2 regions of the Thermoanaerobacter kivui genome follow, and region 2 is predicted to be linked to the other one. Evidence: riboswitches for the same ligand, from Rfam matches in the RefSeq annotation. Region 2 holds a riboswitch; the other holds the start of a gene.
The links. A riboswitch is a leader RNA that binds a small molecule or an ion and turns the genes downstream of it on or off. The one in region 2 is predicted to bind fluoride.
Positions count from the first base shown of each region.

Region 1: it holds a riboswitch for fluoride, as region 2 does, so the genes downstream of both, crcB (fluoride efflux transporter CrcB) here and TKV_RS08565 (cation:proton antiporter) in region 2, are expected to answer to the same signal.

Region 1 is NZ_CP009170.1:46,723-56,266, forward strand. It holds partial or broken gene TKV_RS00215 (transposase) at 1-146, opposite strand, end outside; gene TKV_RS00220 (MFS transporter) at 405-1,004, shown strand; gene TKV_RS00225 (ISLre2 family transposase) at 1,092-2,495, shown strand; RNA gene ffs (signal recognition particle sRNA large type) at 2,651-2,917, shown strand; gene TKV_RS00230 (HD domain-containing phosphohydrolase) at 3,055-4,950, shown strand; gene dnaX (DNA polymerase III subunit gamma/tau) at 5,216-6,781, shown strand; gene TKV_RS00240 (YbaB/EbfC family nucleoid-associated protein) at 6,860-7,195, shown strand; gene recR (recombination mediator RecR) at 7,205-7,804, shown strand; fluoride riboswitch at 7,843-7,902, shown strand; gene crcB (fluoride efflux transporter CrcB) at 7,967-8,371, shown strand; gene crcB (fluoride efflux transporter CrcB) at 8,368-8,751, shown strand; gene TKV_RS00260 (HD-GYP domain-containing protein) at 8,806-9,544, shown strand, end outside.
Region 2 is NZ_CP009170.1:1,679,803-1,689,346, reverse strand. It holds gene TKV_RS08580 (bis-aminopropyl spermidine synthase family protein) at 1-479, shown strand, start outside; gene TKV_RS13845 (hypothetical protein) at 599-730, shown strand; gene TKV_RS08575 (hypothetical protein) at 754-1,176, shown strand; gene TKV_RS08570 (class I SAM-dependent methyltransferase) at 1,187-1,816, opposite strand; fluoride riboswitch at 2,040-2,099, shown strand; gene TKV_RS08565 (cation:proton antiporter) at 2,264-3,400, shown strand; gene TKV_RS08560 (universal stress protein) at 3,393-3,815, shown strand; gene TKV_RS08555 (dynamin family protein) at 4,052-5,668, shown strand; gene TKV_RS08550 (DUF5320 domain-containing protein) at 5,820-6,173, shown strand; gene TKV_RS08545 (NifB/NifX family molybdenum-iron cluster-binding protein) at 6,395-6,763, shown strand; gene TKV_RS08540 (ATP-binding protein) at 6,766-7,614, shown strand; gene TKV_RS08535 (ATP-binding protein) at 7,611-8,483, shown strand; gene TKV_RS08530 (NifB/NifX family molybdenum-iron cluster-binding protein) at 8,480-8,824, shown strand; gene TKV_RS08525 (MBL fold metallo-hydrolase) at 8,843-9,544, shown strand, end outside.

The DNA of each region.
Region 1 (9,544 bases), 760 kb from region 2:
GTGCCACTGTAACCTTTTTGAACAGCAGCGATAATAAATTCCACAATATGGCGAATAACAGGTTTGGTGAAGTATAGCATAAAATTTAATTTAAAAAGGTACTGGTAAATTGCTGAGTTTTCTGTTATTCTATTATCATGAGACATATGCTCCACTCCTGTTATTGATTTTTTTGTGGTAATTAAAGTTATATCACAGAAGTGAGCATTTGTCTCTATAATTTTATTATGTGGAATTTATTGTAATCGTATTTTCTCATCTATAGTATAATTACTTTTTTGATGTCTACTTTAAACACCTTTTTAAACCTGCAAGCACAGCGATAATTCCAGACATAGTAAAAAAAGATTATTTAATATCTGCAAACTCTTTAAGTGAAACTGCTGCTAATCTGATTAACATAGTTGGAGTTGATATTAGGAGGTATTTTATTTGCTTTATTTAATCCTGTATTCTTATTTGTTGCTAATGGAATTTCCTTTATTTTATCCGGAATTTTTGAAATGTTTATCAATGTAAATTACGAGCAAAATATGAGTTTAAGCGAATCTGAACAGGTTATAAATAGTGTAGAAAATAAAAATCTATTCAGTCAGTTTTTGGATGGCTTACGTGTAATTAAAAGCAATAAATTTTTGCTTTTTTATTGCTATTATAGGCGGAGGTGTTATTTATTTTTAGCACCAATATCTTTATACATACCACTTTACACAAAAAATATTCTGAACCTTTCCAGCACATTTTATGGAATTATTAGCTCGGCGATTACAGTTGGAGGATTATTTGGGTCATTAGCCTTATTAGTATTCGGAAAAAGGGTAAATAAAAAATTTTTTATTGTATCAGGATTTATTTTTCAAGGGATATCTTTAATTATGTTTGGATTAATTCAAAATTTTATAGGTGGATTTGTTTCATTAATGATTTTAGGGATTGCATTAAGTAAAATCCTTTCGTATAATATCTATCCTATTTTTGTACAACATAGTGTAAAATTATCGTAGGATTTTTTAAGTGATAAAAAACAAGAGACAACCCCTGTGATAAAATAGATTATGGAAAACAAAACAATACAGAAAGGGGTGTCTCTTGTGAAAAAAAATATCTTTGAGGATATTATACTACAAAATGCTCTAAATTTCACTAAGGAAGTAGTAGAAATTTTTGGTGATTTATTAAATAAAGGAATGAATATTACAGAGCTTGCAGCAAGGATAAAGGAACTGACGGACAAACTAGGTAGAGAGGCAATAGAAGCAATTATTGAAGAGTTAGATAGGATAATAAAAGAAGATAAGAGAAGGAAAGAAAAATGGGTAGTAGAGAGGAAAGATAAAAAGAGATTAACGACAATCCTTGGGGATATAGAATATGAGAGGACATATTACAAATCCAGAGAGGATGGAAGATATACATACTTGATAGATGATGCATTAGAGATAGGACGGCACGATAGGATAGAGAAGGGAGTAAAAATAAAGTTAGTAGAAAACGCGATAGAAGAATCATATGAGAGAAGTAGTAAAAAAGCATGTCCAGAGGAGTTAAGTAAACAGACGGTATTAAACGCAATAAGGGAAATAGGAGAAGTAGAAGTAAAGAGAGAAATAAAAGAGAAGAAAGAGGTAAGGGTATTATACATAGAAGCAGATGAAGACCATGTGCCTTTGCAAGATGGCAGCAATGAAACACCGCGATTGATATACATACATGAAGGTAAAGAAGAGAAAAATGGTAGAAATGTACTGAGAAATGTGCATTACAAAGCATATGTAGGAGAGAAACCTGAAGACATATGGATAGATGTAGCAAATTACATAGAAGACAATTACAAAGAAGAGAAGATAGAGAAGATATACATAGCAGGAGATGGGGCACCGTGGATAAAAGAGGGATTAAAATGGATATTAAAATCAAGGTTTGTGTTAGACAGATATCATTTAAACAAATACGTATTAAAAGCAACATCAAAAGAGCCAAAGTATAGAGATAAGATATGGAGAGCAATAAATGAAGGGAATAAAGAAGGAGTGAAGAAGGTATTTGATGAGCTAATAAAGGCAGCAGAGGAAGAGAGAGAGAAAGAGAAGATAAAAGAAGCAAGGAAATACATACTAAACAATTGGGAAGGAATAGTGATATACAACAAAGACGAAGATGTAATAGGGTGCAGTGCAGAAGGGCATATAAGCCATGTATTTTCAGCCAGATTAAGCAGGAATCCACTAGGGTGGAGTAGAGAAGGATTAAAGTTAATGGCGAAATTAAGGGTATTCAGCAAGAATGGAGGAGACTTAAGAGAAGCAGAATGGGGTAAGAAAAAGAATATCAATGCTGGGAGTTATAATTTAACGAAGAAGCAAATAAAAGAAGCGGTAAGGAGAGTTAAAACGTCTACAAATGAAAAAATAAACAATATTACGGTTTTGAATATAGGGAAAGTAACGCCAATATATAGGGTTTTAAGAGCATTAAAATATGCACAAGTTATATAAAAAGCATGATAAGTTGAAGTATGAAATTAACTAAGTTTCAGGGGTTGTCTTAAAAAAATCCTACAGTATCTTGACACTATCTTTGTACAATTGGTTATTGCCAATGTATTTTTTATGTGATATACTTAAATTACACACAAGGTAATAATTCTTGGCCGTACTAGATGGGGAGGTAGCGGTGCCCTGTAACCTGCAATCCGCTATAGCAGGGTCGAAGTCCCAGGCTGAGGCCTGACCATTGTAAGGTCTGGCATAAGTAAGTGGTGTTGATGCTTGAGTCCTGCGCAACGGAAATTTGCGAACCCCGTCAGGTCCGGAAGGAAGCAGCGGTAAGCAAACACTTCCGTGTGCCGCAGGGGCGCTTGAGTGGAGCTAACTGCTTATGTAACGCTTATGGTGGCAGGTCGAAGCTGGGTGTACGGCCTTTTATTTTTTCCATTCTTTTAAGAATTTCTTTATGTAGCCCTTCTTAAAAGTTTTCATTTAAGTTTTTGTGCGTTTTATCCGAAAATAATATAGGGAATTTGTTTTCTACAAAAGAAGAAAGTTGGAGGATATTATGTTAAGTGATTATAAGAAAAAACTATTCGTTGTTTTATTTGGTTTATCGATAACCGTTTACATATTGTCTATTGCGCATTTTTTATCAGGATTTGAAAACAAAGTTTTTATCGGTAGCATAATTTTATTAATCTCAATGGGGATGTCTGCTGTTTTGTCTAAAAAGCTATCTCAGCCACTTGAAAAATTAAATGAAGGTGTAAAGAGAATATCTCAGGGGGATTTTAGATATCGCTTAAATATTACCGATTCAAAGGAATTTGTAGAGATTTCAAAAAATTTCAACTCTATGGCAAGGGATTTATCACAAAGTTACGTGAAATTAAAAGAGCAAACAGAAAATTTGATTCGCCAAAATGAAGAATTGCAAGAGTTTAATGCGGAGTTGGAAGCCTCATATGAGCAGTTAGAAGTTCTTACCCATGAGTTAGAAATTTCTGAAAGAAAATATAGATTGTTAGTTGATAATATCAAAGACATTTTGTGGGTGACTGACAAAAATTTTATTATTGAATTTGTCAATTCGAGAATTGTAAGGTATTTGAATTACACACCTCAAGAGTTGTTAGGGAAAAGTCTATTGGAAATTGTTGATGAAGAAAGCAAAGAGACATTAAAAGACATGATGGCAGGAAAAATCAATTTTTCAGAGATTAATTTTAGAAGTAAAGATGGTTTGTTGGTCATAACAGAAACTCACGTAAAAAGGCTTAAAGTTAACGGAGATGTGGTAGGAATACAAGGTATTTCCAGGGATATTACAGAGATGTATCAAGTTAAACAGCAAATAGTTGAAAAAAACAATGAAATTTTGGCTATCAGTGATGTAGGAAGGCTTTTGACATCAGGAAGTGACATGAAAGAAGTGTTAAATAATATTGTGGAAAAGGTTGCAAATATACTCAATTCACCCCTATGTACCATAAGAGAGTATGATAAAGAGTCAAGAAAGTTTGTTTTACTTATAAAAGGCGGGGAGCTTAAAGATTATCTTATTTCAAGTGAAATAGAATTGCCACAGGAAGATGTTAATGATTTGGTGAATTTGAAAGAAATAAAAATAAAGGATGTTGACGAGTTTCCACATGATAAAAATATAACCCCTATTTTTGCTTCCAAAGAAGTCTTTTCTGTGGTTATTGTGCCTTTAGTCTCCCGAAATGAAATGATCGGAATATTGAACGTATGGACTGCTACTAAGACAATAAAAAACATGAGCTTGTTAAGGTCGATTGCGAGTGCAGTTTCCGTTGCAATTGAAAATTCTAAGCTTTATGAAGAAATTAAAAAGTTATATATAAAGACGATAGAGGCTCTTGCTTATGCAGTTGAAGCAAAAGACGTTTACACGAAAGGGCATTCAATGAGAGTGTCTCAATATGCTGCTTTGATAGGAGAATATATGGGGCTTTCAAGAGAAAAAGTAGAACAACTTAGAATTGCTGGGATATTACATGATATAGGAAAGATAGGTATTTCAGATGTTATTCTTTTAAAGGCGGGAAAACTTACAGATGAAGAATATAAGGTAATTAAAAGTCATCCAGAAATATCAAGAAGAATTTTAATGCCCATAGATCTGCCGGAAGAGATATTAGAGGCTGTTTCAAAGCATCATGAAAGGTACGACGGAAAAGGATATCCTTATGGGATCAAAGGTGAAGAAATTCCTATAGAAGCGGCGATACTTGGGGTGGCAGATGCTTTTGATGCCATGACATCAGATAGGTCGTACAGAAAAGGGATGAATATTGAAGAGGCTATAAACGAACTTTTAAAGTATAAAGGCACTCAATTCCATCCTGAGGTGGTAGATGCGTTTATTTCCCTTTATATGAACAAAAAGCAGAGATTAGAAGAGATAAAAAATCAGATTTTTACAAACGTTTCTTAAAAGATATAGAAATATATCTTTCAGACTGTCGACAAAGTTTTTTTAATAAGTCTCCGCTTTTATACGTAAGGTGCATCGCGGAAGCATCTTAGTGTGTCCCCTCTGTCCAAAACGAGCCATAGACACGACTTAGATATGTGAGCCTGCACCCAACATAAAAGCAAGAGACTTTAAATTACTTACAAAAAGGTTTGTCAAGAAACTAAAAAGATATAGAAATATATCTTTTTTTTTGTTACAATTGAATATAACGAGGTGTTAAAGCATGTATCAGTCTTTATATAGAAGGTATAGGCCCAAAAGCTTTAAAGAGGTGGTGGGGCAAGATCATATTGTAAAAACTTTGAAAAATCAGATAAAATTCAATAAAATAGGGCATGCCTATCTTTTTAGCGGTACAAGGGGTACAGGAAAGACTAGTGTAGCTAAGATTTTTGCAAAAGCGATTAATTGTTTAAATAATACAGATGGAGAACCTTGTAATTCTTGCGAAGTTTGCCAATCCATCAATAACAATACTACGATGGATATTTTGGAAATTGATGCTGCTTCTAACAACAGTGTAAATGATGTAAGAGAATTACGGGAATCTGTTATTTATTCTCCTTCTTTGACAAAATATAAAGTATATATAATTGACGAAGTGCATATGCTTTCTACGGGAGCTTTCAATGCTCTTTTAAAAACATTGGAAGAACCTCCTCCTCATGTGATTTTTATTCTTGCTACTACTGAACCTGATAAATTGCCTGATACTATTTTGTCAAGGTGTCAAAGGTTTGACTTTAAGAGAATACCTACGCGGTTAATTGCTCAAAATCTTGATAGAATTTGCAATGACAGTAGAATAAAAATCGAAGAAAAGGGGCTTAAAACTATTGCCCTCTATGGAAATGGTTCTATGAGAGATGCTATAAGTATTTTAGAACAGTGCGCTTCTTACAAGGAAGACCTTATAACTTATGAAGATGTATGTGAGATGTTGGGTGTAGCTAATGATGAAATGTTGTTTTTACTTTTAGAGTATATAAATGCTAAGGATGCTACATCTTCATTGAAACAGTTGGATAAAATTTTATCCTATGGAGTTGATATAGGAAATTTTTTAAAATCTTTAATTTCTATTTTGAGAGACATGGTAATTTATAAAACAGGAGGAGAGGAGTTAGAAGGGATTTTATACAATGACAGTGAAACGATAAAAGGAAAATCCCAAAACTTTGGAACAGCGTTTTTGACTAATGCTTTAGAAAAATTTATAAATTTACAGAGAGAAATTAAATATGCTATTTCTCCGGTAACTCTTTTAGAGGTTACTATTTTGAGATTGATAAAACAGGAAATTTCTTATGATATGATGAGTTTATTGGCCCGTGTAGAACAGCTGGAAGAAAAATTGAAGCAGGGTCAAATATTTATTAAAAACTCTGAACAAGAGGCAAAAAATCAAAAGGAAGAAATAAAAAATTTTAAAAGAGAAAGGGAGGAAGGGCAAAAAAATATCTTGCCTCAGCAAGAAGACATAGATTTGGATAAGGTGTGGAATGAAGTCAAAGAAATAGTGAAAAGAGAAAGGATAGCAGTATATACTTTTATGAAAAAAGGTGTTCCTTATTTAAAAAACGGGGCAATTGTGTTAGAATATCCTGAGGAGTATTCTTTCTTAAAGGATGAGCTAAGTAAAGTAGAAAATAAAACTTTTATTGAAAAGATACTTAAAAAAGTAGCGGGGAAAGAGCTTTCTTTGAAGTTTGAACTAAAAAAAAATGAAGAAGAATTGCTCATAAAACAGGTTAAAGAGCTTTTTGGAGAGGATATAGAAATAATATAAAATTTATTTTTCACAAATACTTTAATGAGGCATATAAATATTTTATAAAGAAAATAAAATTTAGGAGGTTATATTATTATGGCAAAAGGCGGTTTTCCGGGCGGGTTTAACATAAATAATATGATTAAACAAGCCCAGCAAATGCAGGAAGAAATGAAGAAAATGCAAGAAGAATTAGCACAAAAAACTGTAGAAGCTACATCTGGCGGTGGTATGGTAAAGGTAGTGGCTAATGGCAGAAAAGAGCTTGTAAGTATTGAAATAAACCCTGATGTGGTCGATAAAGACGATGTTGAAATGTTAGAAGACCTTGTATTAGCAGCAGTTAATCAGGCTTTAAGAAATGCAGAAGAGATGATCGCTTCTGAAATGGCAAAAATAACTGGAGGGTTAAATATTCCTGGATTGTTTTGAGGTGAAATAATGAACTGTTATTCTGCATCCATAGCTAAGCTTATAGATGAACTGTCAAAATTACCTGGTATAGGAACTAAGACTGCTCAAAGGCTTGCTTTTTTTATAATAAACATGCCTTTGGAAGAGGTAAAAAGTTTATCACAGGCTATTATTGAGGCAAAAGAGAAAATAAGGTATTGTAAAATTTGTTATAACATAACAGACACTGAAATATGTAACATATGTAGCGATAAAGAAAGAGACCATTCGCTTATATGCGTAGTTTCTCATCCTATGGATGTTGTCGCGATGGAAAAAACCCGTGAATATAAAGGTGTATATCACGTACTCCATGGAGTCATTTCACCAATGGAGGGAGTGGGGCCAGAGGATATAAAAATTAAAGAACTTTTGGACAGAGTCAAAAACGGAAATGTCAAAGAAGTCATACTTGCGACAAATCCGGATATAGAAGGAGAAGCGACAGCAATGTACATTGCTAAACTTTTAAAGCCGTTAAGAATAAAGGTTACAAGAATTGCTCATGGTGTGCCAGTAGGCGGTGACCTTGAATACACTGATGTTGTAACTCTTTCAAGGGCTCTTGAAGGCAGAAGGGAATTGTAAAAAGATATTGCATTTTCATTTGTACTTTATTATAATAAACAACGTGAGGCGATGGAGCTCGCCATAAATGCGGAAACGCTGATGGCTCCTATTAGGATGTGATATAAGGCCTAATAGGGGCTTTTTATTGTCCAAAAATCTAAACAGAAAGGGGAAGTTTTCATGGAATACATCTATATAGGGATTGGCGGGTTTTTTGGAGCCGTACTGAGATATTCAATAACAATTTACTTTACAAAGATGTATCACACTGCATTTCCCTTTGAAACTTTTATAATAAACATTTTAGGTTCGTTTTTGTTAAGTTTTATTGCTAATTTTACTATGGATGAGTACAAGGTAAATACTAATTTGAGATTAGGGATAACAACAGGATTTATTGGGGCTTTTACAACATTTTCTACTTTTAGTATGGAAACAATAAATTTATTAAAAGCAGGGAAAGATTATATTGCTCTAAGTTATATGATTTTATCAATATTTGGTGGTCTTTTAATGTCTTATTTAGGATTTGAATTTGCTGACAAAACTTTTGACTTACTAAAGGAGAGGGAGGAAGAACAGTGACAAGTATACTATATGTGGGAATTGGAGGAATTTTTGGAGCAATATTGAGATATGAAATATCGCGGCATATAAAGGAAAACCGAGAGATAGTTATTCCTATCGAAACTTTTATTATAAATGTATTAGGTGCGTTTTTATTAAACTTTTTGTCAAGTCCTAAAATAAATGTAGATTTAAGCTATGATGTTAAACTTTTTTTGACAATAGGATTTCTAGGTGCTTTTACAACATATTCAACTTTTTCACATGAGACAGTAGACTTGATCAAGAACAAAAAATATTTTCATGCATTTATATACATGTCATTGACAATTATATTTGGACTGATAGGGGGAATATTGGGATATTATGTTGGATTTTATCTAGGAAATTTAATTTAGTTAGTGTATAATATATATTAGTTGAAAATAAATATCGGTTAGGAGGAATAAAATGTGAATTTGAATTATAATAATCTGCTGTCCGCTTTATCTTTGGTCCTTGACGTACAAGAGTATAAAAATATGGGACATGCAAGAAAGGTGGCTTATATTTCTCTAAGGATTTCCGAGATGCTGAATTTGGATGAAGAAGAAACAAAAAAAGTATACTATTCTGCTTTTTTACATGATATAGGGAAAGGGGATATATACGAAGACTTTGACACAGATGAATGGTGGAAACACAGTGAAAGAGGAAGTGAGATTGTAAAGAAACTGCCTTTTGGAGAAAATTTTTCGGATATTATAAGATATCATCATGAAAATTACGATGGAAGCGGACATTTTGAGTTGAATGGCGATTCTATCCCTTTAGGAGCTCAGATTGTTTTCATCTCTGACCAATTTGATATACGTTATGCTTCATTAATTGGAATAGAAAACGAATATAACATTCGTTTTAATATTAAAGAATTTATAAAAAGCAATACTAGGAAAATGTTTAATCCCATTGTGTCCAAAGCACTACTTGATCTTACAAACCAAGAAAAATTTTGGTTAGATTATAAATTCTTTGATATAAAAAGTATATTAAAAACGATTGAGCCTAAAGACACACTTTCAATAGGAATTGATGAATTGGAGGATATAGCAGAGGCTTTTGCTCAGATTATCGATAACAGAAGCCGATTTACATATAACCATTCCAGAGGTATTTCAAACTTAGCTTATAAAATGGCTAAAGTGATAGGCT
Region 2 (9,544 bases):
ATCTGCCTATAAAAGCTATGAAATATGATTTTAGAGACAAACTACCAGATGAATATGTTGGGTATTTTGATACTTTTATTACAGACCCGCCAGAAACGATAGAAGCTTTGGAAATTTGCATAGGAAGAGGGATTTCTGCCCTTTCACAAGAAGGATGTGCGGGGTATTTCGGACTGACGCTAATAGAAGCGTCATTGGGAAAATGGAATATTTTCCAACAAATTTTAGCAAGCAAATTTAAAGTAGTTGTTACTGATATAATTGATGACTTTAACCATTATGTAAATTGGGATTATCTTTTAAAAAGCGTTGGAAAAGATTATGCCTTTGTTCAAGTGGAACCAAGACTTAATTGGTACAGGTCTTCTATGTATCGCATAGAAACTTTAATAGACTCAAAAGGGATTGAAAATGAATATAAACCTTGCGAATTATACGTAGACGAAGAGGCATTGATTTACAAGGAAGAAAACAAATAGGCTTCTATAAGCATGAGGAAGCCTATTTGTATGATTTTTTCCAGTGGTACAAGCACAAGAGAAGTTATAAAATCATATATAAAAATGAGCGGATAAATTTTGTAGAAAGAGTGATATAGATGGAAAAAGAAAAAGAGGGATTTAATGCCTATTTATTTGTGGTAATTTTTTCTTTAATTCTCTATTTTGCTTTAGGTTATGCACGGCCTGAGGAACCGGCAATAATAATTTTCCCATTGCCTATTAGATGATTACAAAGTCAGGGTGAGAAATGATGTTTTCATCGGATAATTTAGAATCTCAAGTAAAAGATTTATTGTCAAAATTAGGATTGAAGGAAAGCGGCGAAGGTAATGATAAAAATAAAGGAGAAGACAGCAATAAAAATGGAGAAAAAGATAAACAGCCAAACTCTGGTGGAGGAAATGGCAATGGGAATGTTGAGGAGAAAAGTCTTTCAGGAGGAGAGGAAAAAAAGAAAAGGGTGCTAACCCCTTCTCAGATAATGGTAATTTTAGCTATACTTAGCGGAGCGTTAGAGCCCATTTCAATAATCGTGGATAGAAATCAAAACGTGCAGGTGGTTTTGTCAGGGACTTTAAGGGAGATAATACCTGTTCCATCAGAAAAAGACCCACCCTTACAAAATGATAGTTTCTTAGACAATGCAATAAAAACTTTGCTTGCTAAAGAATAAAATTATAATTTTATTTTTTTGCGCTTATTACTATAAAAGAACCTTTTCCAAAGCCGTATTTTACAGGCTCTTTTTCTTTTATTTCATCAAGTTTTTTAAATATGGTCTGGGAAAAATTAAAATCTCTAAAACCTGCTTCATAAAGTAATTCTACTATTTCGCTTGTGGTGAAAAATGTTGCTTCTTTGTAAAATAGACTTTTTTCTTTATTTGCTTGATATATTTTGCCAATTGTGCTCTCTCTATCTACAAAGCCTATTAAAATTGTACCGCTATTTTTAAGTACTCTAAAACATTCTTTGAAGGATTTTAGCACATCGTCTACAAAACATACAGTCGTCACCATTAAAACAAGGTCAAAAGAGTTGTCTTCAAGCGGAAGATTTTCTGCTACTCCATCTACCACATTAAGACCCCGTTCTAAAGCAATTTTTCTCATTTGATAAGAAGGTTCTACTCCGCTTTTTATACCTAGAGGTACTGCAAACTTTCCAGTTCCGATTCCTACTTCCAACCCTTTTTCAAATTTCGGCATAAGCAATTTTACAGCATCTAATTCCGATTGATAGGCGTATTCATTTTTTTTAAACCATTCTTCATATCTGTCAAAATGTTTTTCAAAAGCAGATATTTTAGGCATAATTTCTCATCCCTTCTGAAACTTTTTTCTACTTTTTCTTCTTGTCTTTCAAAACTTATAGACTCATTCTTTGAAAGTCACACTTTAAAAGTCAAACACACTCTTTAATAAATCTCCCCTTGCTTTCATTATATCATATAACAAAGAATATAATACACGCATATCATTTAGCTTTTACTATCTTGCAAAGTTTTTACATTTTGGGTATAATGGTATTGACAATTGTATAAAAAGTGATGGAACTCACTTTAACCGCCGAAAGGCTGATAGTTCCTACTTGGTGTAAAAGCCAGTAGGAACTATTTTGCTTTTTAGGGGGTGATAGCAAAAAGGGATGGATATTGAGTGCTATAAAATTATTAGAGCGATGGAGCTCGCTTAATGCACTAAGATGCTGATAGCTCCTACCGTTATAGAGCCGAATAATGAAATTAGGAGGTTATACTAATGTGGCTGACTTACAGTTGGTGGTTGGGTTTAGCTTTAATAGCAGGATTAATTGCAGATTGGACAGGTATATCAATATCCTTGATTGAGATTTTGGTAGGGGTTATTGCCGGTAATTATTTGGGTTTGCAAACAAATGATTGGGTAAATTTTCTGGGAGGCGTTGGAAGCATTTTCTTAACGTTTTTAGCTGGGGCAGAAGTTGATCCAGTAGTTTTAAAATCGAAGTTTAAAGAAAGTGTCACAATAGGGCTTTTAGCTTTTATTTTCCCTTTTGCCGGGGCATTTGCTTTTACTTACTTTGTGGCGGGATGGACATTGCAGGCATCCGAAATCGCGGGTATTGCCCTTTCAACAACTTCCGTTGCAGTAGTATATGCTGTAATGGTAGAAAGCGGACTTAATGAGAGCGAACTTGGTAAAATTATTTTAGCTGCTTGTTTTATAAATGACCTTGGAACAGTTTTAATGCTTGGAATTTTGTTTGCGAACTATAATAAATGGATGTTGTTGTTTATAGTTGTTACAGCAATAATAACTGTGCTTATGCCTTCAGTTACAAGAAAATTCTTTAAAATATATGGCAATAAGGTAGGCCAATTGGAAATAAAATATTTATTTTTCTTGGTGTTTTTAACAGGTGGTTTAGCGTCAATGGCAAACAGTGAAGCCGTCCTTCCAGCATATATACTTGGCTTAGCGGTGTCAGGGTTCTTTATGAAGGAAAAAAACTTGTTGTTCCGTATGCGTGCAATAGCATTTGCAATTTTTACACCATTTTACTTTTTAAAAGCAGGATTGTTTGTTTCTATTCCAGGTGTAATCTCAAATATCCTCTTAATTGTGGTACTGCTTTTGATTAAAATTGCAACAAAATATATAGGCGTCAAACCTACTACAATGATATTTAAATTTTCTAAAAGAGAAGGAATGTATACAACACTTCTAATGTCTACAGGACTTACCTTTGGAACGATTTCTGCGATGTTTGGATTATCACATAACATAATAACGGCAGACCAATACACTGTTCTTGTTACTGTAGTTATTTTAAGCGCAATTATACCCACCTTGATTGCAGAAAGGTTTTACAGGCCAGAAACAGATAATTTAATTGGAGGGGTAGAAAATGTTTAAAAAAATTTTACTCGCATATGATGGTTCAGAATACGCAAATAAAGCCTATGAATATGTTTTGGAATTAGCGCAAATAAATGGTGGTTGTGAGGTGTATCTAATTTCCGTTGCCAATATCCCGGAATTTGTAAATTCAAAAGATGAAGTGGATGAAGCTTTAAATGCAGCAAAATTATATTATGGAAAAATTCTTGGCAATGCGCGAAAATTGGCTAATGAAAAGGGGATAAAAATATTTACAGAGGTGATACCGGGTCATCCTGTAGATTCAGTAATTCGCTTTGCGGAAAAGCATGAGTGTGACTTGATTGTTGTAGGGAAGAAAGGTACCAGCGGTGTAAAAAGGTATATTATTGGTAATGTAGCAGAAAATATAGCAAGGCATGCAAAATGTTCTGTTCTCATTGTGAAGTAGAATGCAATAACTTATATAGAAGGAATCGAAATTCAGGTATGGTTACTCCATATCTGAATTTCGATTATACTGTGGCTAGGAGGTGAGGTTATGGATGAACAATATAGTCTAATGAAAAAAAATTTAGATGTAATATTTGAAAAAATAAAAAAATATCAAAAGATATCAATATTAAAGCAGTAGGAGAAGCTGTTTCAGAAGTTAAAAATAAATTTTGCAATAATATTTTTTATCTTGTGGTATTAGGACAATTTAAAAGAGGAAAATCAACATTTACTAATTATATTTTAGGAGCTGATATACTTCCCACAGGTGTTGTTCCTTTAACCTCTGTTATTACAAAAATTCAATATAGCCCTGATATATGGGCAAAAGTTCTATATGATGATGGCAGAAGTGAAAATATTGACATTAAAGAATTGGATTTGTATTGCACAGAAAAAAATAACCCCAAAAACATAAAAGGAGTCAAAGAAATACATATAGGATATCCTTTTGAGTTTATAAGTAATGACGTAGTAATCATAGATACACCGGGAATTGGTTCAGTCTATAAACATAATACAGATGTTGCATATAGTTATATAAATAAAGCTGATGCTGTGATTTTTTTGCTTTCAGTAGACCCACCTATAAGTGAACTGGAAAAAGAGTTTTTGTCTAAAATATCTGAAAATATTAATAAAATATTTTTTGTTTTAAATAAGATTGACTATGTAAATGAAATGGAATTAAACGAAATAATCAATTTTAATGAAAATATTGTAAGAGAAATTACAAAGAATGATGACATTTCTATTTATCCAATTTCCGCTAAGTTAGCATTAGAAGGCAAAGTATCAAAAGATAATAATGCAATTAAAAAGAGTGGAACTAAAAAGCTGGAAAATGATTTGCAGAATTTTTTAATAAAGGAAAAAGAAAAAGTGTTGCTTGAAAACTATGCCAAAAATATTGAAAGAATTATTTCGATGTGTCAAACTTTTTTCGAAAGCAGTATAAAATTGAAACAAATTCCATTAGAGCGTCTTGAATCTAATATAAAATCTTTTGAAAATTTTATTAAAGAAGTTGAAAAAAGCAAAAAAGAAATATCATTATTGTTTCAAGGAGATATGAAAAATATTTTACAAAATTTTGATAAAAAGATGGAAGAATATAAACAGTTTATCAGTGTAAGAGTATCGGAAAAGATAAAAGAATATTACCATAGTATTCGTGACTTTAGTCGGATTAAGCAGAAAAAAGAGCTTGAAAAGTACCTTGAAAGGGCTATTATAGAAGAATTTGAAAAATTAAAAGGTTATATTGAAAGAGATATTGAAGAACAATATGGTAAAGCTTTGTCTAATTATCTTTTAAGGCTCAATGCAGTCATTGATAAAGTAAAAACAGTGGCAAACGAACTGTGTGGCATAAATTTGGAATATTTTAAAAGTGCAGGCGGTATTACAGCAGAGAGTAAATTTACATACAAAATAGGATATGATGTTGGTGCATTAGAAATAGACCCTGTGTATTTTACCTATTTTTTGCCTAAAAAATTTGCTGGAAAAATTATTTTAAAAAGGATTTTAGATAGAGTAGACATTGATGTTGATAGAAACATAGGGCGCATTCGCTATGATTTGCTGACAAGAATTGAAGAAAGCTTTAATGAATTTGAAAAAGATATGAATTTTAAATTACAAATGATGTATGATACTGTAAAAGAACTCCTTGCCAAGTCGATAAATGATTATAAACTTGATAAAGATAGCTTTGAAAGAGAAAAAGCCTATTATCAGACGTTGCTAAAAGACATTGAAAAAATACGTGAAGAATTAGATCATGTTTTAAATATGTTGAAATAATATAGTGAAGTATATAAGTGAAAGAGTTTAAAAATTCAACAATAAAAAATATTTTTTTTGGATAAAATATTATTGACATAAGTCCAAAATGGTGATATTATATAACTAGGTAATGGTCATATGACCAAAATAAAAAAGAGGAGGGATTGATATGCCAAGAGGAGATGGAACAGGTCCAATGGGATTAGGTCCAAGAACAGGAAGAGGCTTAGGATATTGCTCAGGATATAATGTACCTGGCTATTTAAACCCCGTAGGAGCATACTGGGGATTTGGCAGAGGCTTCTGGGGGGTTGGAAGAGGATTTAGACACATGTACTACTTGACAGGGCTTCCAGGATGGGCAAGAGGATGGTATGGTTACGCATATCCTCCATATCCTGCATATAACATAAATGAGAAGGATGTCTTAAGTGCTGAAGCAAAATACTTGGAAGATCAGCTCAAATATATAAAAGAAAGATTGGACCAATTAGAGAAAAAAGACGATAAAAAAGAAGAATAATGATTTTGATAAGTGGCAGTCACAAAAGTGGCTGCTGCTTTTTTGTGTCGATTTTTATTGACATAATTTAGTTAATGGGTGTCTTCTTGTTTAATGCGTTTTTGGCGTGCTTTTAAACTAAGTGCGACTTTTTGTTTAATAATTTTATTGACATATGCCAAAAATAATTATATATTAGTAAATGTAAGTAACATATGTCAATAATGAATGGAGGATGCCATATGAAAATAGCTGTTTCTTCTGAAGGAAAAACTCTTGAAGCGAGAGTAGATTCAAGGTTTGGACGAGCTCAATATTTTATTATAGTTGACAGTGAGACGATGGATTATAAAGTTATTGACAACGCTGCTGTAGCCCAAGGCAGTGGTGCGGGCACTAAAGCGGCACAGACGCTTATAGATGAGGGAATAGAAGTTCTCATCTCAAGTAATGTAGGACCAAATGCCATGGAAGTATTCAATGCAGCAGAAATTCCTGTGTATAAAGCGGTAGATGGAGATATAAAGACAAATATAGAAGAATTTAAAAAAGGTTCTCTTGAAAGAATTGCAGAAGCTACAAATAAAGGACATCATCACGAGGGGCATTAAAAATGAGGGGGTTTAAGATTTCAGTCTTAAGTGGCAAAGGAGGAACAGGGAAAACAACTGTTTCTGTCAACCTTGCCAAAGTACTCAATAACAGCGTGTACGTAGATTGTGATGTAGAAGAGCCAAACGGGTATTTGTTTTTAAACCCTCAAATAGAAGAAGAAAAGACTGTTGAAGTCATAATACCCGAAATAAACTCTGATAAGTGCACTCTGTGCGGTGAATGCGTAAAAGCTTGCAGATTCAGCGCTTTGACAAAGTTAATCAAAAAAATCCTCGTTTTTGACCACTTATGTCATTCCTGCGGAGCTTGTTTTGAGATGTGTCCTTATGATACCATAATAGAAAAATACAAACCTATTGGAACGATAAGGAAGGGCAAAGCCCAAAGCGTAGATTTTATAGACGGAAAATTAAATTATGGAGAAGCGACTGGAGTGCCTATTTTAAAAGAGATTAATAAATTGATTGAGAATGTAGATAAACCTGTAATAGTGGATAGCCCGCCAGGGACTTCCTGCCCAGTTATACATTCTATTGAAGGAAGTGATTTGTGCATTCTGGTTACAGAACCTACTCCTTATGGTTTGCACGACTTTGATTTAGCGGTACAGCTTGTAAAACAGAGGGGCATTCCTATGGCCGCTGTCATTAATAAAGCTGGGGAAGGAGACAATATTATCGAGGAATACTGCGAAAAAGAAGGTATAAAAGTTTTAGCAAAAATTCCTTTTAAAAAAGAGTTTGCAGAAGCCTATTCGAAGGGGAAATTATTGATTGAAGTTGACAATGAGGTTAGAGAAATATTTGATAAATTGTCAACTGATGCATTGGAGTTGATAAAAAAATGAAACAGTTAGCTATTTTAAGCGGAAAAGGTGGCACAGGGAAGACCACAGCTGCCACTACTTTAAGTTCGATTGTTAAAAATAAAATTATGGCGGACTGTGACGTAGAAGCACCTAATTTAAACATAATTTTGCAAGGAGAAATTGTTGAGAAAGAGGACTTTTATGGAAAAGAGACGGCTGTGATTGACAAAAACAAGTGCATAGAATGTGGGCTGTGTGAAGAGCTCTGCCGCTTTAATGCGATTTCTAATTTTGAAGTAAATCCTTACTACTGTGAAGGTTGTGGCCTTTGCATGTATAAATGCCCTGTTGAAGCGATTAAATTGGTAGAGGAAAAAACAGGCCATGTAGTATATGCCAAGACAAAGGCCGGAGAAAAAGTAGTATATGCGGAGCTTTTCCCTGGAGCGGATGGTTCAGGGAAATTGGTCACACAGGTAAGAAAAAAAGCGGTAGAAAATATAGGAGATAGCGAGTATTTGATAATTGATGGCACTCCAGGAATAGGGTGTCCTGTCCTTGCTTCTGCAACAGGAGTTGATTTGGTACTGATTGTAACAGAACCTACACTTTCTGGTTTTGCTGACATGAAAAGAGTATTATCAGCGATAGAAGGTTTTAAAATTTCTTCTGTTGTGTGCATTAATAAGTGGGATTTGAATAAAGAAGTATCACAACAAATAGAAAAATATTGCGAGGAAAATAACATTGAAGTTGTTGGAAAAATAAATTTTGACGAAACAGTTGTAAAAGCTTTAAAGAATTTACAAAGTCTTAGCGAATATCCTGACAGCATTGTTTACAGACAAATTTATGAAATGTGGCTTAAAATTAAAAAAATTTTAGATGAAAGGGTGGAAAGTAAATGAAAATTGCTGTTGCTTCAGAAGGCAAAGAAGTTTCAATGCATTTTGGACATTGTGAAGGTTTTTGGATTTTTGATGTGGAGAATGAGGAGATAAAAAACTCTACTTTTTTACCGAATCCCGGTCATAGACCAGGATTTCTTCCAGAGTATTTAAAAGACAAAGGAGTAAATTGTATAATTTCTGGAGGTATGGGTACCAGTGCTATTGAGCTTTTCAACAGTTACGGAATAGATGTAATAACTGGTGCTGAAGGAGATGTTAAGGAAGTAGTAGAAAAGTATATTAAAGGCACTTTGATTTCTTCTAATAGCCCTTGTGAAGAGCACAAATATCATCACTAAAGGGGGAAGAGAGAATAATTGGAAATACAGGTACTCATAGAAAATGTAGTTTTTAATAAAAATTTTGTTGCAGAACATGGATTATCTATTTTAGTAAAAAAAGATGATAAAGAGGTTTTGGTAGATACTGGACAAAGTGAAAACTTTATAAAAAATTGCAGTTTAATGGGTATAGAGGTGGGGAGAATAGAAAAAGTGATCCTTACCCATGGGCATTATGACCATATTGGTGGGCTCAAAGGTTTGCTTGAGAAAAATCCTAATGTAAAGATATATGCCCATAAGAGAATTTTAGATAAAAAATATGCGATGAGAAAAAATGGAAATTTAGATGAGATAGGTTTTAATTTAGCAATTTATAATAAATACAAAAATAATTTTATGCTAATAGATGAAGATACAGAAGTAGAAAAAGGTTTTTTTGTGATCACAAACATTGACATAGTTTATGACAATGAATTCACTACTAAGAATTTTTTAATTGAAGAAAAAGGAGAAAAAATAGAAGATAAATTTTTAGACGAGGTTTTTGTAGTAGTAAAAGAGGAAGATGGAATTAATGTAATTACAGGATGTTCCCATGCAGGTATATTAAATGTTTTGGAAACAGTAAGAAGGTGTTTTGAAGGAAGTTCTCTCAAGTCATTAGTTGGGGGTTTCCATTTAAGGGGCATGCCAGAAGAAGAAATCATAGAAATAGCTAAAAAGATAGATAGCTAT